One region of the Brevibacillus sp. BD137 genome, then DNA from elsewhere that is predicted to be linked to it. Evidence: riboswitches for the same ligand, from Rfam matches in the RefSeq annotation. Region 1 holds a riboswitch; each other region holds the start of a gene.
What was found. A riboswitch is a leader RNA that binds a small molecule or an ion and turns the genes downstream of it on or off. The one in region 1 is predicted to bind S-adenosylmethionine.
Positions count from the first base shown of each region.

Region 2: another riboswitch for S-adenosylmethionine. It lies ahead of metK (methionine adenosyltransferase); the one in region 1 lies ahead of ODZ53_RS02645 (aminotransferase class I/II-fold pyridoxal phosphate-dependent enzyme).
Region 3: another riboswitch for S-adenosylmethionine. It lies ahead of ODZ53_RS28440 (2,3-diketo-5-methylthiopentyl-1-phosphate enolase); the one in region 1 lies ahead of ODZ53_RS02645 (aminotransferase class I/II-fold pyridoxal phosphate-dependent enzyme).
Region 4: another riboswitch for S-adenosylmethionine. It lies ahead of ODZ53_RS08565 (MetQ/NlpA family ABC transporter substrate-binding protein); the one in region 1 lies ahead of ODZ53_RS02645 (aminotransferase class I/II-fold pyridoxal phosphate-dependent enzyme).

Region 1 is NZ_JAOTNO010000001.1:493,643-497,853, reverse strand. Features, by position in the region: gene ODZ53_RS02660 (hypothetical protein) at 1-1,040, shown strand, start outside; gene ODZ53_RS02655 (DUF5665 domain-containing protein) at 1,050-1,391, opposite strand; gene ODZ53_RS02650 (pyridoxamine 5'-phosphate oxidase family protein) at 1,530-1,988, shown strand; SAM riboswitch class I at 2,063-2,182, shown strand; gene ODZ53_RS02645 (aminotransferase class I/II-fold pyridoxal phosphate-dependent enzyme) at 2,277-3,440, shown strand; gene ODZ53_RS02640 (trans-sulfuration enzyme family protein) at 3,437-4,211, shown strand, end outside.
Region 2 is NZ_JAOTNO010000003.1:72,166-76,376, reverse strand. Features, by position in the region: gene ODZ53_RS07070 (S8 family peptidase) at 1-2,177, shown strand, start outside; SAM riboswitch class I at 2,239-2,340, shown strand; gene metK (methionine adenosyltransferase) at 2,474-3,679, shown strand; gene ODZ53_RS07060 (polysaccharide deacetylase family protein) at 3,828-4,211, shown strand, end outside.
Region 3 is NZ_JAOTNO010000023.1:45,016-49,226, reverse strand. Features, by position in the region: gene ODZ53_RS28445 (2-hydroxy-3-keto-5-methylthiopentenyl-1-phosphate phosphatase) at 1-477, opposite strand, end outside; gene ODZ53_RS28440 (2,3-diketo-5-methylthiopentyl-1-phosphate enolase) at 474-1,688, opposite strand; SAM riboswitch class I at 1,775-1,951, opposite strand; gene ODZ53_RS28435 (hypothetical protein) at 2,092-2,250, shown strand; SAM riboswitch class I at 2,347-2,492, shown strand; gene mtnK (S-methyl-5-thioribose kinase) at 2,676-3,905, shown strand; gene mtnA (S-methyl-5-thioribose-1-phosphate isomerase) at 3,902-4,211, shown strand, end outside.
Region 4 is NZ_JAOTNO010000003.1:409,495-413,705, forward strand. Features, by position in the region: gene ODZ53_RS08555 (ABC transporter substrate-binding protein) at 1-899, opposite strand, end outside; gene ODZ53_RS08560 (hypothetical protein) at 1,097-1,453, opposite strand; SAM riboswitch class I at 1,674-1,776, shown strand; gene ODZ53_RS08565 (MetQ/NlpA family ABC transporter substrate-binding protein) at 1,879-2,709, shown strand; gene ODZ53_RS08570 (methionine ABC transporter ATP-binding protein) at 2,752-3,789, shown strand; gene ODZ53_RS08575 (methionine ABC transporter permease) at 3,789-4,211, shown strand, end outside.

The DNA.
Region 1 (4,211 bases):
TGCGCCTGACAGAGAATGCTGAAGAAATCGTGAGCGTAAATGCCAAGACTGAAAATAACAAGGTGTACATAAAGGGGATTGTGACTTCGGATGTCACCAAGGTGGTAGTGAAAAAGCCGAATTCCGACATCATTGAAGTCGTTCCGACCAACGAGCACTCTTTTACGGTCAGCTTTGAAGCTCCGGATGCATCCTATGAGCCGTATGTAACCGTAAGTGCCTATGCGGGCAGCAAGCTGGTCGATAGCGAACAGGTAAAGATCGTTCCAAAAGCAGAAGAAGATCAGGAAATGATCATCCATACTATGTCTGTATTGGATGCGAAGAAAAAGGAATTAAAGGTAAAAGGAATTGTCAAGCAGGGGGCAGATAAAGTAACTGTCACCTATAATGGCGTGAAAAAAGACGCAAACGTGAAGAAGCTGTGGGATGGCGTAGGCAGCTTTACGGTTTCAGTAAAGGATGTACAAGCAGCAAAAGATCAAAAAGCCTTGATCGAGGTTTACGAGGATGGCAAGAAGGTTGATTCCGAATCCGTTCAGGTAGAAATCGTTAACGCTCCTGACAAGGATCAAGCGACCGAATTTGTCATCAAGGCGACTGCTGTAAACAATCCTGCCGCCAAGTCCATCCAGGTGAAGGGGACAGTAAGCGGCTGGAACAAAAAGGACGATGCTGAGCTGGTTGTGATCGCTCCTGACGGGAAGAAAAAAGAGATTAAACCGAATGACAAAGGCGAGTTTTCTTTGACGTTGTCTTACAAGAATCATTCCTTTAGTGCCAAATCGATTCAATTCGCATTGTATGAAGACGATAAGCTGATTAAGAAAGCTGACGTTGCACTCAGCACAAAGGTCATTGTCGAGCCTGTGAAGCCTACAGACGGCGATGAAGACGATGATGATGACAAAAAGAAAAAAGAAAAAGGCAAGCAGAAAGATAAGCATCCCAACGGCAATGCGTATGGCTATTGGAAAAAGCACGGTAAGGAATGGAATGAAGATCACGATGATGACGATCATGACGAGGACAGAGACTAGTCTCTATCATTAAGGCCGTTGCTTGTAAGTCTCGACGTACTCCACCAATTGTCTGATGTAGTCCCCCAGAATGGGGATCGAAAGAAATTGCGTCAAGAGGGAGCCGAGGAAAGCCAAAACGATAGCAGTACCAATCGTCAATCCCAGACCCCGGGCAAGACCTGCGAGGAAATTGATCCAGAGCAGCTTGCGCGGGGCTGTGTAATTTTGGATCACATCTGCTAATCGGATATCTTCTAAGAACATCGCAATTTTGTGCATCCGCTCATTTACCTTTCGAACTTCCTGAAGCTCTTCAAGTACTTGGTCAATTTGCTGCATGAGGCGATCTGTAGGCGACAAGCTGTCCATCCCCTTCCATCATTCGGTATCGTTACCTACCAGTCTAGGGAAAAAGACAACCAGAATCAAGGTGAAGAGGAAACGTTTGCCTATCAGCTATGCGAAGGGTAAAATGAACGTACTAAACGTTTGATAGGAGGCTTTGAAATGGCTGAAACTGTTTCCCAAACTCTTTCCGAAGATTTATTCAAGCTCTTGCAAAAGGAGCGTTTTGTTACCTTGGGCACAGTAGACCATGAGTCAGGAGCACCATCGCTCAGTTCCTTGTCCTGGACGTTTGCTGTCAGCGCCGATACGATTCGTTTTGCCGTGGATAATCGCTCACGTATTTTGGCTAATATTGCGAAGGAACCGCAGGTTGTCCTGCATTTGATCGGTGCCGGCTCGTCTTTCGCCATTAATGGTCGTGCTGTCGTTAAAACAGACCGCCTGGAAGGTGTTCCGCTCAAGCTGGCCATGGTAGAGATCAAAATTGAGGCTGTTCGTGATATTATGTTTTACGGTTCCCGTATTTCCGCAGAACCACAATATGAAAAGACGTATGACAAAAACGCAGCAGCGAAGCTGGACAATCAAGTTATGACTGCCCTGAAAGATGCAAATTAACGGGTGGAAATAAATTGTTGACAAGAATCCTACCGATCCATTAGTATTAGGGTCAATCGAATTGAATAGCAATCTTCTTATCCAGAGCGGCGGAGGGACTGGCCCGATGATGCCCGGCAACCAATCACCTGTATTTTAACAGGGAGATAATGGTGCTAATTCCTGCAGAGTTATCAAACTCTGAAAGATGAGAAGGATTTGCTTACGGTGACGTAAACAAAGCCTTCTTTCAGAGGAAAGAGGGCTTTTTTGATGCCCTCGTACACTATTGGAGGGAGAGAAACAGACATGAAAATGGAAACAAAGTTGATTCAGGCGGGAGTAGGCAAAGACGAAAAAACAGGGGCGGTGAGCTTTCCTGTTTACTATGCAACGGCTTATCGTCATCCTGCCTTGGGCCAGAGCACTGGCTATGACTATACGCGCACAGCTAATCCTACTCGCACCATTTTGGAGGAGACCATCGCTATAGCGGAATCAGGAGATGCAGGATTCGCTTGCGCCTCAGGGATGGCTGCTGTTCATACCGTTATGGGTTTGTTTTCCCAAGGAGATCATCTGATTGTTTCGCTCGATCTGTACGGGGGAACCTATCGATTGTTCGAACAAGTGCTCTCTCGTTACGGTCTGACGTTTTCGTACGTGGATTTGCGTGACATTGGTGCACTGAAAAATGCGATTCGCCCAGACACAAAGGCTATTTTCGTCGAGACACCAACCAATCCGCTCATGCAGATTACCGATATTCGAGCAGTAGCACAATTGGCGAAGCAGCACAGTCTCCTGACGATTGTAGACAACACATTCTTAACCCCGTATTGTCAACGCCCACTAGAGCTTGGTGCAGATATCGTCTTACATAGTGCGACCAAGTATTTGGCAGGACACAACGATGTGTTGGCTGGACTCATCGTAACAAAAGGAGAAGAGTTGTCGGAAAAAATCCGGTTTTTGCACAATTCAATCGGTGCTGTACTCGGACCTCAAGATTGCTGGCTTCTCATTCGCGGGATGAAAACATTGGCATTGCGGATGGAGCGCCATCAATCCAATGCCTTGATTGTAGCGGAAAAGCTGCGTGAGCATCCGGCAGTAGCGGAGGTATTTTATCCGGGTCTGCCAGAGCATCCGGGACATGAGATCCAGGTGAATCAAGCGACAGGGCATAGTGGGATGGTATCGTTCCGCGTACGCGATGTGGAGCAGGTGGGATTGTTCTTGCAAAATCTGCAAATCGTGTCCTTTGCTGAAAGCCTGGGTGGTGTTGAGTCATTGTGTACGTATCCGGCGACGCAGACTCACGCGGATATCCCGCAAGAAGTCAGAGAGCATGTCGGTGTTTGTGATCGATTGTTGCGGCTGTCGGTTGGCATCGAGCATCCAGATGATGTCGTAGCCGATTTGTTTCAGGCCTTGAATGCTAGTTTGGTCGTAGGGGGGAGTGTACGATGAATTTTGCCACCAAGATCCTCCACGGTTCCACTTGCATTGACCCGTTCACAGGTGCGTCGTCGGTTCCGATTTATCAAGCTTCTACGTTTCATCAGGCTGATATCGATCAGCCAGGTGTATTCGATTATGCCAGATCAGGCAATCCGACTAGGCAGGCTTTGGAAGAAGCCATTGCGTCTCTGGAGGGAGGCGCACGCGGTTTCGCGTTCTCATCTGGCATGGCTGCCATTTCCAGCGTGTTCATGCTGTTTTCTGCCGGAGATCATGTTGTAGTGGCGGAAGATGTATACGGTGGCACGTTTCGGTTTTTGACCAAGGTATTGTCGAGAATGGGCATCTCTGTAACGTTCGTGGATGCGACAGAGACAGAAGCCGTTCGTGCGGCTATTACACCGGCAACGAAAGGGGTTTACCTGGAGACCCCCTCCAATCCTACCTTAAAGGTGACAGATATTGCAGCGGTTTCTCGTATCGCGAAGGAGCACGGCTTGCTCGTCATTGTCGATAATACGTTCCTTACCCCGTATTACCAGCGACCATTGGAACTTGGCGCAGATGTGGTCATTCATAGTGCAACAAAGTTTATTGGAGGGCATAGCGACGTCGTGGCTGGTCTGGCCGTGACCAGAGAAGCTGGGTTAGGGGAGCAGCTCTACTTTATCCAGAATGGCATGGGAGCGATTTTGGGTGTGCAGGACTGCTGGCTCGTGATGCGAGGGCTCAAAACATTGAAAGCCCGACTGGATGTGAGCACGAAGACAGCCGCGGGCT
Region 2 (4,211 bases), on a different contig from region 1:
TGGCCAAAAATGGTGATACTACGGTCCAGACTCTTGCTAAGGGTATCAATACTGCCTTGGATCGTGGTGCCAAAGTCATTCTGATGTCTCTCAGCAGCATGTCCTACTCCAAAGAACTGGCGAATGCTGTGCAACGAGCGGAAAGAAGCGGAGCCGTTCTGATTGCAGCGAGTGGCAATGAGAGTAGCCGAGTGGCTTATCCGGCAGCTTATCCCACGGTGGTAGCGGTAGGGGCTGTAAGGAGTAACAATGAAGTGCTGTATCAAAGCAATACGGGACCTGAGCTTAACCTGGTAGCGCCCGGTTTCAATGTTTATACGACCAAGCTAGGGGGGAAATACGGTTCCTTTAGCGGTACTTCAGCAGCCGCACCACAAGTAGCGGGTGCAGCGGCTCTCATACTAGCTCGTCATCCCAAACTAAGTCCATTTGATGTAAGACAATTGCTTTATCAAACGGCTACGGATTTAGGGGAAAAGGGGTGGGACCGGAAAACGGGCTACGGGTTGCTAAATGTCGACAAGGCAGTTCGAACGTCCTTATCCTATGACTTTTTAGAGCCGAATAATCAGACGTACTCAGCAAAAGCGTTCCCGATCGAGTCTCAGATACGTGGAAATTTGGGACCAAAAGATACGATAGACTGGCTGAAGATGGACATCCCTTACGATGGGAAGGTCAGCTTTACAGCGTCAGTGACATCCGGTATTTCTTCCGCGATGGCAGCTACCTTTTACCCAGAGAATCGTGCGCCGATTACACAGTACTTCGGAAATGGGGATACGATAACTGTCCCGGTCAAAGCGGGGAAAATGAATATCCGGTTAATGCGTAACGGAGGGGTCAACAACGCTTTTACCTACGTGCTGACGAGTAAGTTTACCATCAATCCGGACCGTAACGAACCGAATGATACGCAAGAGACGGCAAGGCCACTCGTAGGCAACGAAATCAGTGTAACAGGCAATTTTCACGATGAAGGGGATCAGGATTGGTTCTCCTACTATGTTCGTGAATACGGGCATTTGGATGTCGCTGTTAGTCCTGATAACAAGCGTGTCGATTTATTGCTGAGTATTGGTAAACAAGAGCTCGGTAAAAAGATGGTTGTCTGGGACCCTACCTACGATAATGGAACAAAAGACAATCCGACAGAGCGCGTCCAAAAAGAAGTGTCACCAGGGAAGTATTACATCCGTGTGAGTGAGTACAATCGCAATGCGGTGAATGGCGAATATCAGCTGGATCTGGGATACACGCCAGTAAAAAAAGATTTTAATGAGCCGAATGACACCTATCAAACAGCGTCTCCGTTAAGCGGTGGGACAGTGATGTCAGGCACGATACCGACAGCTACCGATTCCGACTGGTTCCAATTTACTGTGAATAGTGAATCGTATGTCACGTTCCGAGCGCCGTACATTCCTGTCGATAGCGGCTTTCGTTTCGCGCTCTATAGCGACCGAAATATGAACTATGCGCTTGCTTCGACGAATGAGGTAGCGGAGCTGTCTAAGCGAGGAAACGATATTATCGGTTTGCGTTTGCAGCCAGGAAAATATTATGTACGCCTTAATAGTGGTACTTCGTTCAAATATGAATCGTACCGACTCACGGTGACGCAGCAGAAATTGATAGCGGGTTATCGCGATATTTCGGACCACTGGGCGCGCTCGGAGATCGTCAGACTTAGCTCTCGCGATATTGTAAATGGGTTTAATGATGCGTCATTCAAGCCGAATCAGGCAGTGACCCGTGCAGAGTTTGCGACGATGCTGCTTAAATCGATGCGTGCGACCGGTTCTAAGGTAGCGACTACCTACACAGGAAAAGCGACCTTCCGGGATATGCCAAAGCGGCACTGGGCGTATCACAACTTAGGTGTAGCTTATCAATTGGGAATTTTGAAAGGGTACCCGAAGAATGAAATGAAGCCGGATCAGCCGATATCGCGTGCAGAGATGGCGGTAATGATCGCCCGGGCACGTAATGTGTTGATGTATAATCACGGTACCTCGAATTATCGGGATGTGCCAACGAGTCACTGGGCTTCTCCTGCCATCGAGGCTTTGACATCGAGAAATTGGGTTAATGGGTACGGTTCTTCCTTTAAACCGAATGGAAGAGCAACTCGCGCCGAGGTAGTGGTGGTACTTTCAAAAGCCTATCAATTATAAGTAAAATTTTTCCTATTGACATCTCTGAAAAAAACAATTATTCTATTATCCGTAATGGATACTCTTATCCAGAGCAGGCGGAGGGACTGGCCCTATGAAGCCCGGCAACCGAGCTAGAGCGGTGCTAACCAGCAGAACGGACATCTGTTCTGGCCGATAAGAGGATGAAGGAAGCAAAAAACGCTCAAACCTTTTCCTCCTAAAAATTGGAAAAGGTTTTTTATTTGCGTTTACGTAGATAAAATCCTAACTCGGCTACCACACTATTTGTATGAGGTCAAAGGAGGTATTTTCTCATGGCTTTGCAAAAAGGTCGTCGTCTGTTTACATCCGAATCTGTAACTGAAGGACATCCGGATAAAATTTGTGACCAAATTTCCGACTCCATCTTGGATGCGATCCTCTCCAAAGATCCAAACGCTCGCGTAGCTTGCGAAACTTCCGTAACTACTGGTTTGGTTCTCGTAGCAGGTGAAATCACTACAAACACTTATGTGGATATCCAAAAGCTCGTTCGTGAAACCATTCGTGAAATCGGCTATGACCGTGCGAAATTCGGTTTTGACGCTGACACTTGCGGTGTTATTACTGCAATTGGCGAGCAGTCCGCTGACATTGCACTTGGTGTAGACCAAGCATTGGAAGCACGCGAAGGCAAAATGACTGATGCTGAGATCGAAGCAATTGGTGCTGGTGACCAAGGTTTGATGTTTGGTTTTGCTTGCAATGAAACACCTGAACTGATGCCACTTCCAATCAGCATGTCTCACCAATTGGCTCGTCGTCTGACTGAAGTACGTAAAAACGGAACACTTGCTTACCTCCGTCCTGACGGAAAAACACAAGTAACCGTTGAGTACGATGGCGACAAACCAGTTCGTATCGATACAATCGTTATTTCTACCCAACATGCTCCTGAAACAACTTTGGAGCAAATCAAGCAAGATCTGGTTGAACACGTAATCAAACCAGTTGTTCCAGCTGAACTGTTGGACGCTGAAACCAAATACTTCATCAACCCAACTGGCCGTTTCGTAATTGGTGGACCACAAGGGGATGCTGGCTTGACTGGCCGCAAAATCATCGTAGATACTTACGGCGGTTATGCTCGTCATGGCGGTGGTGCGTTCTCCGGTAAAGATCCGACGAAAGTTGACCGTTCCGGTGCTTACGCGGCTCGTTATGTAGCGAAAAACATCGTGGCTGCTGGCCTCGCAGACAAATGCGAAGTACAAGTTGCTTACGCAATTGGTGTAGCACAACCAGTTTCCATCGCAGTAGATACATTCGGCACAGGTACCATTTCCGAAGAAGCTCTGGTGAAATTGGTTCGCAAACACTTCGACCTGCGTCCTGCTGGTATCATCAAGCAGCTCGACCTGCGTCGCCCTATCTACAAACAAACAGCTGCATATGGCCACTTCGGACGCAATGACCTGAATGTTCCTTGGGAGCAAACAGACAAAGCAGAAGTTCTGAAGCAAGAGGCTGCTCAACTCTAATATTCGAAAGACATAAAAAGAGCCTGGTGTTGCTACTGGGCTCTTTTTCTTTTAGGAGCAGAGTCATCCAATTATTGGGTCAATTGTTGCACAGGAATTTGTATGACTGTGTCGAATCTCCTAGTGAGGAAGTAGAGGAGGGGTTTTTTTGCCGAACAGAAGGCTCTTCCTGATCGTGTTTCTTACTTTTTTGTTTTTTATAGTGGCTATTGGGTTCTTAGGCGAATCTTTTCTGGAAAAAAAGAATAAACAAGAAGTGCAACCTTTTCCCCAAGTGGATACGTCTATAAGCATAAGTGAGACAAAAAATGCTGAGCCAAACGTCACACCAACAGAAGAAGCAGTGGTTCAAACGAAAAAGTGGTATAACAATCAGGTTGTTGTTTTGACGTACCATCATGTCACGGATCAATCGAATCAGCGGTATGTCATAGCTCCTGATCAATTTGCCCAACACATGAAATTTTTGCATGATAATGACCTGAATCCGATTTCGCTGGAGGAGTTCCTGCGATTTATGGAGACGGGTACC
Region 3 (4,211 bases), on a different contig from region 1:
ATCGTAACGGCGGATGATGGTCGTCTTGCACATGCCGCAGCCGTTCGTGCAATGTTCATCGCAAGCGTTTGGCCACGTAATGGTGATGCGCTCTCCGCTGAAATCACTGCCATTGCAGTAGATCGGTACATCGGTAAGATCGAAGGGTGCCAGGATAGGCTCCAGGAAAAAGTCGATGCCGCCACTCGTGATCAACAGCTCGATGCCTTCTTCGCGGCAATAGCTCACAAATTCAGCAAATCCCGGGCGAATGGTCGCTTCATGGACAATAAAATCAATAATGTCCTGGCGCAAGGAGGAGGGCAAGAGCTGAAACAGCTTGCCAACCCCTTCCTGAACGCTTATTTTTTGCGAAAGGATTTGCTCCGTCAAGGCTTCCCACTCAGGGGGAGCGAACTTGCGGACAATCGCTACAATGTTGTCTTTTTCGGTAATCGTTCCGTCGAAATCGCAGAACAGGACGAGCTTCTTACTCATCGCGCGCCACCCCACTTTTCCAGGGCGACCGCCAGTTCTTGTGATTCCGAGGAGGCTTCTTCCAATGTTCGGCCTGCGGTGACTGCATCAATCGCAGCAACGAATGCTTTCGCTCCTGCGGTTGCTCCACCGGGATGACCGTGGATTCCGCCTCCTGCATTGACGATTTGATCGAGTCCGAAGTCTTGATAAAGCTGTGGAACCAGCCCCGGATGAATGCCGGCAGACGGAACCGGGAAGGAACGGCGTACACCATTCAATGGATCTGTCAAATGCTTCGCGAGCTGCAACGCTTCTGTTTTGTCCAGAGCGACATTGCCATATGGGGATGGGAAGAGCACCAAATCTGCCCCAGCTACACGCATCAACGTACCGAGTAGAAGCGGGGTGGCGATGCCGTAATCAGGTGATGGATAGTAGGCGCCTGCCAATGCTGGATGCGCCATGATTGGTACGTGTAGGTCAGGATCGGCTGCCAAACGGTGCAGGGCATCGAAGCCAAAGGCCAGCACGTTGAACAAGAGGCAGTCAGCACCCGCCTCTACCGCACGCTTCGCTTTTTCGTTCAGCTCATGCACAGGTCCAGTCAGGTTGGCTGCATAGAGGACGGGCTTGCCAGTTTCAGCTTCGGTCTCCTGTGCGATCTGCTTGAACGCTTTGATCCGTTCGATAAAAGGAGCACGGTCATCTGCAAAGAAGATTTCGTCATCTTTCACGAGATCGACTCCGCCCAAGGCTTGTGCTCGGAATTGCGTCTTCAGATCGTCGAAAGGAAGACCTAGGCACGATTTGAAAATGCTCATCAAGAGCGGACGGTTATGTGCCCCTAAACGTTCGCGCAGACCATCAATGCCGAACTTCGGTCCAGGAAAAGCCTGTAGGAATGATTCAGGGAAAACGATGTCGATGAGCTTGATTTTGCCATCCATCGATAGTTTGCCGAATATTCCGGTTAACAAGGATGGAATGTCCGCTGTAAAATTGCGAGTCGGATAGCTAACGGTAATCAGACCGCGTGTTTCTCCGTTTTCCAGTGTCGTAATCGGTGTCGCGCTCACAGCTTCACCGAGATATGGCGCTAGTTCAGCTTGCTTGGCAAGCGGCAGGTCCGTCCAGGAACCGACTGTCATGCCGACAGCAATGGCTTGCGCTTTTTTGTTCAAGTCTTTTGCTTGTGTGAGATAGGTGACGAGGATACGTTGTTCACTCATGGTACGTCAAATCCTCCTTGAATTAATAAAAAAAGCCTCCCCATTGAGCGGGGAGGCGGTTGTCGACTATGAAAGCGTCTCGTCTCCTCTCATCTCTCGGGTCAGTAGCCGAAACGAGCCCAAATTGCTCGATCTCGACTCTTATCCGTTGGAATTAGCACCGTTTCGCTATCCAAGGTACGCATGATGAGCGTACGATTCATGGTATAGCGCCGGTTGCCGGGCATCATAGGGCCAGTCCCTCAGCCAGCTCGCGATAAGAGTTATTCGTTTCCCCCATGATATGACGTTCATTGTCAGGAGTCAATCCTTGTTTTTGCAGAGAATGTGCAGGAGATTATTAGAAAAATGAGACGAAGATGAAACTTTTTTACAATTCCTTCGTGGCAAGGGGTGAAAGGGTGTGAAGGGCTTGGGAAAGTGGTCTGGAGGACTCACCGGACCTACGAAAGAACTGCTGAAGCTCAAGGCAGAAAAGTCGATAACAGCAGCGTTTTTAGGGAAGGTAGACTGGTGGAATTGGGAGCGACCTGCGGCATCCGGAACACCATACAGCTATTGATAGCAAGGTGCGAATTTTTGCACAAAAGGGTGTTGACATCGTGGAAGCGTTGGTTGTATGATTCAAACTAAATCAAAAACCGAATACGTTTTGGATACCTTATCCAGAGAAGGTGGAGGGACTGGCCCGATGATACCCGGCAACCGACATGACGCCATTCAGACGCGAGAAAGCGACTGATTAACAGGCGACATGCACGGTGCTAATTCCTGCAGAAACAAAAGTGGTCTGGAAGATAAGGGGGACATCAACACGGTTCTTACACGTGACGACAGCGACCTCTTTTCTTCGGGAAAAGAGGTCTTTTTTCGTGCAACGAAGGCTTCACCAAAAAGCTTGGCGAAGCCCAGTTTTCTAATACTCTTGGGACACAAACAAAACAAGTAGAGATAGAGGAAAAATACGTAGAGGGGAGTTTTGGAATCATGGCATATCGCGCATTGACTGAACAGGAAGCAGTAGAGTACGTAAAGGGAATACCGAGTCTTTTTAGCGAAGGAGCAGAGCTGACCAGCCGAGAAATCGGGGATGGCAACCTCAATCTGGTTTTTGACATTCAAGAGCCAGCAACGGGTAAGAGCGTCATTGTTAAGCAAGCACTGCCTTTTGCCCGCGTTGTGGGGGAATCTTGGCCGCTTACGATTGATCGGGCTCGCATCGAGAGCGAGGCACTCCGGATTCAGCACAAATACGTTCCGGACTTGGTGCCACAGGTGTATCATTTCGATGGGGAACTTGCGTTGACCGTCATGGAAAACGTCGGGGACCACATCATCATGCGTAAAGGGTTGATCGAAGGAAAGCGGTATCCGCTATTCGCGAAACAAATTGGCCGTTTTCTCGCGCAAACGTTGTTCTTCACATCCGATCTGGGCGCACATCCATACGATAAAAAAACGCTAGTCGGAACATTCATAAATCCAGAATTATGCAAAATCACAGAAGATCTCGTCTTTACCGATCCGTATGAAAATGCGCCTACTAACGACTTCAACCCGTTGATCCGCCGCGAAGTCGAGGCGATCTGGAACAACAGGCCGCTGAAGCTGGAAATCGCCAAGCTGAAATACGATTTCCTTACGCGCTCGGAGGCACTGCTGCATGGTGACTTGCATACCGGAAGTATTTTCATCACGGAAAACAGCCTAAAAGCAATCGATCCAGAGTTCGCTTACTACGGCCCAATCGGCTTTGACATTGGGGCGATTATAGCCAATCTGCTGCTCAACTACGCAGGACAGCACGGTCTGCAAAAAGATCAAGGAGAACGGGAAGCGTACCGCGAATACTTACTGGAAACAGTCGAGGATGTCTGGAATGAATTCGTTTCGCAATTCGTTCAACTCTGGCACAAGCACGCCAAAGAGCGCAGCGCCCATGTCGAAGGACTGTGGCAAAGCTACGTGAAGCGCCTGATTCAGGATACAGCAGGCTATGCCGGATGCAAAATCTTGCGTCGTGTCATTGGCTTGGCAGGCGTAGCGGACCTGAATGCCATCGAAGACGACCAGACTCGCGCAGAAGCAGAGCGTCTGGCACTCACGATTGGAGAAGCGCTGATTCTCGGTCGCGGCGGCATCGAGGAATCGACAGATATCACGGACATCGTACGCACAATAACTGAACGCTACTACCAGGAGGCTACAGCAGTATGACAACCAGCACTCAATTGGCACCTGTAAAGTGGGAGAATGACGCATTGGTCTTGCTTGACCAGACGCGTCTGCCAGTAGAAACGATCTATTTGAACTTGACCACCTCCGAGCAAGTATGGGGTTCCATCCGACGCTTGGAAGTACGTGGCGCACCAGCCATTGGCATGGCGGCAGCTTACGGGCTCTACCTGGGCATTCGTGGCAGTGAAGCGAGTAACTACGACGATTTTTGGCAGGAATTGAACCAGCAGGCAGACTACCTGGGCTCGTCCCGTCCGACAGCAGTGAATCTGTTCTGGGCATTGG
Region 4 (4,211 bases), on a different contig from region 1:
GCTGTTTTCTCTTGAACTTCCTTGCTCAGCTGATAGTTGATGAAGTCTTCTGCGAGTGCTTTGTTTTTCGAGCCTTTTACGATGTTAACCGTATTCATAACCGCATATCCGCCGCTTGCAGGTTGTATGAAAACAGCCTCTGGAACAGCAGCTTTGATGTCTTTGAAGTACATTTCCATGATCGGTCCTACGCCGATTTCTTCTTGTCCAAACATGTTCACGTATTCGGAGGTCTTATCGTAGAACTTCACGACACTTTTGTTGACTTCTTTCATTTTCGCGAAGGCTTGATCCTCGTTAAATTCCTTGCTGCCCGCGATCGCAGAAGCACTGTCGAGAACCATCGGGCCAGTTGTGGACGTAATGCTTGGCAGTGTCAGCTTGCCTGTCAGCTCTGGGTTCCACAGATCTTTCCAATCCTTGATCTCGGTTTTTACGATCTTTGGATTGTAGGCAATCCCGAATTGACCAACCGTGTAAGCTGGACCGTACTCCTCGCCCAGTGGTGCTTTGGCAATGTCGTAGATTTGATCCAGGTTCGGGATGCGGCTGCGGTCGATTTTTTCAAATGCGCCACTCTCAATCCCTTGCTGTGCATAGTAGTCAGAGAGGTAGATCAAGTCTACATCGGAGCTTCCTTGGCGGACCTTGTTCAGACGCTCTGCGTTGTTCCCGATTTCCAGCACGATTTTCACGTTATGTTCTTTTTCAAACGGCTCATATACTTCTTTGCGGAAAAAGTCTTCGGAGAAGCCCCATGTGGAGATAACCAGCTTTTGTGGCTCGCCCTTGGCTTCGCCGCCAGCTCCTCCCGCTTGTGGTTGATCATTGCTGCCACAGCCAGCGAGAGCCAGTGACATCATAGAAAAAGACAGGATTCCAGCAAGTAATTTCTTCATCGTAATTCTCCTCCAGTTGGGTTCATTTGATGACAAAATATGGTGATACAATAAAAAGAAAAGTACCCTTGATTAGAACGTATCATTCTAAACAAGAGCACTTTTCTTCGTAAACAAAGAGAAGTGACACCCGTTTTTACGCAAAGTCTACGGTCTCCCCTTAAGATAGATCAAAAGAGAAAATCCGAACGATTGCGTCAGGTATTCAGTTCTGATTCAGCTAAAATAACATTCGTGATCGCCCACTGCGTAGGCGCATCATAGTCCCTCAGCACGGCTTCCAACGGCAACCCCATCTCTTCTTCCAGTCGTTCTCTCAGTCTCTTCTTATAAAGAAGGGACATGCGAAAATCGACTTCGAGCTTGAGGGCCGGTGCTTCTCCTTCCAACGCTTGTGAGCGCGGAGAGCGGCGATGCTTAGCTTGGAACGTAATCATCTGATTTTCAATCGTGACTCGGAGCAAAGTCGTTCCAAATCCGAACAACTCTTTTGCTATCTCATTATAGATGGCAGACAGCTTTTTTCTAGTTTCATTGGAGTCCACGAGAGTCATGTCATCACCTGCGATAGCTGGCATCGGGTTCATTCGCTCTCATTATACATATGATTTTTTCATTCTTCAATAGAATATTCGTATTTAGATCAATTTCACATTTTTCCACCAAGTCATTCGTTTGCAAAAACTGTTGACACCGAAAAAATCAGTCGTTATAATCCAACTATCCAAATAAGAATTAACAACAATGTTTGGAATGATAATTTCATAGCACATTCTCTTATGAAGAGAGGTTGAGGGACTGGCCCTATGACACCTCGGCAACCTATCGCAAACGATACGGTGCCAAATCCAGCGGAATTTATTCCGACAGATAAGAGAGGTATTGTTGCAGTGTGGTTACATACTTGCAGTTTTCGCCTCTTCTGTCGGAAGAGGCTTTTTTCTTTTCCATCTTACATCCAGAGAAAAGGGGTATTTTCATGAAAAAAACTGGTCTACTGCTCACTACACTACTGCTCGCTACATCGCTCGTAACGGCTTGCGGGGGCAAACAAGAAGCTGCGCCTGCTAACGGCGGCACTGCTGCTGAACAAACCTCACTCAAAGTGGGTGTCACTGGCGGCCCACACGAAGAGATTCTTAACAAAGTAAAAGAAGTCGCCAAAGGCAAAGGACTCGACGTCGAAGTCGTCGTTTTCAACGATTACGTACAGCCGAACCAAGCTCTCGATAAAGGAAATCTCGATGTAAACAGCTTCCAAACCATCCCGTTCTTGGCGAAGTTCAATCAAGATCACAAAACAAAGATCGTCGAGGTCGGAAAAACCGTGACGTACCCGATGGGCCTGTACTCCACCAAGCATAAAAAAGTCGAGGACATCCCGGCAGGCGGCGTTGTCGGCATTCAAAATGACCCGACCAACCGAGCACGCGCCTTGCTGCTCTATCAAGCAGCTGGCTTGATTAAGCTCAAGGATGGCGTGGGCGACAACGCAACACCACTGGACATCGTGGAAAATCCGAAAAATTTGCAATTCAAAGAGCTGGAGGCTGCTTTCCTGGCACGCTCGCTGAGCAACGTAGAGGTTGCTTCGATTAACACAAACTTCGCGATGGAAGCTGGCTACTCCCCGAAAAAAGACGCGATCTTCGCTGAGACGGCTGACTCTCCGTACGTAAACATCTTGGCAGCCAACGAAACCAACAAAGACAACCCAGCCGTCAAAAAGCTGGTGGACATCTACCGCTCGGAAGAAGTGAAAAAATTCATCGACGAACGCTTTGAAGGAGCTGTACTGCCGTCCTGGTAAGATCGACGCCAGGAACATCAAGAACAACAAGGAGAACTCGTTATGATACAGCTAACCGATATTCATAAGTCGTATCAAGTAGGAAACAAGCAGGTAGAAGCATTGAAGGGCGTATCCCTGCAGGTGGAAAAAGGGCAAATCTACGGGGTGATCGGCTTTAGCGGAGCGGGGAAAAGTACCCTGCTCCGTACCATCAACCTGTTGGAGAAGCCGACCAGCGGTTCTGTGATCGTCAATGGCCAGAACATGCTGACCCTCAAGGAAAAAGAGCTGCGGCAAGCTCGCAAAAAGATCGGGATTATTTTTCAACACTTCAACCTGCTCTCTTCCTATAATGTCTTTGACAATGTGGCGGAAATCTTGCGGATGAATCACGTCCCCAAAGATGTCATAAAGCGCAAGGTAGAAGACCTTCTCGGATTGGTTGGCTTGTCTGATAAAGCAAACGCTTATCCTTCTCAGCTATCCGGTGGACAAAAGCAACGGGTGGGCATCGCTCGTGCACTTGCCACCGATCCGGAAATCCTGCTCTGTGACGAAGCGACTTCCGCTCTCGACCCGCAAACAACCGAATCCATTCTGGAGCTGTTGCTCGACATCAATCGAAAGTTCAACCTGACCATCGTGCTGATTACCCATGAAATGCAGGTCATCAAGAAAATCTGCGACCAAGTAGCCATCATGGAAAACGGCGTCGTCATCGAGCAAGGCTCTGTTCTGGATGTGTTCAGCAATCCGCAAGAGCAAACGACCCGTAATTTTATCAAAACAGTTTTTGACGATCAGGTACCACAGGAGATTTTGTCCAAGATAAAAGAATCCGGACCCGTTTCCAAAATTGTTCGCGTTGCTTTTCGCGGAGATGCCGCTCTCGATCCTGTTCTAGGTACCTTGTCCGCACGCTTTCCGATTAGCACCAATCTGTTGTACGGCTCGATTACGACCATTAAGGGAACAGCCCTTGGCATTTTGCTTTTGCACATTTCTGGTGAAGACCAGCCCATTCAAGATGGCATTCGCTTCTTGCGTGAATCCGTCTACCGCGTAGATATTGTGTCCCCAGAGGAGGTGCGTAGCTAATGGAGCGTTTGATTGAAATGATTCCGGTATTCGGGCAATCCCTGCAAGAGACCGTTATCATGGTTGGGTTTTCGTTGTTCATTGCGACACTGATCGGGATTCCGCTCGGGATTTTGTTGGTCATCACACAGGTTAACCACCTTTTTCCGAATAAAATCATTTATCACACCCTGAATACGATCATCAACATTGTGCGTTCGTTGCCTTTTATTATCCTGATGGTTGCAATCATTCCTTTTACAGAGTTGATCGTGGGCACATCGATTGGGATTGAAGGAGCCATTGTGCCGCTCATCGTCTATACGGCTCCTTACATCTCACGCCTGATGGAAACGGCCCTGCATGACGTAGATCGCGGCGTGATCGAAGCGTACCAAGCGATGGGCGCATCCCGGACGCAGATTATTTTTCGGATCATGCTG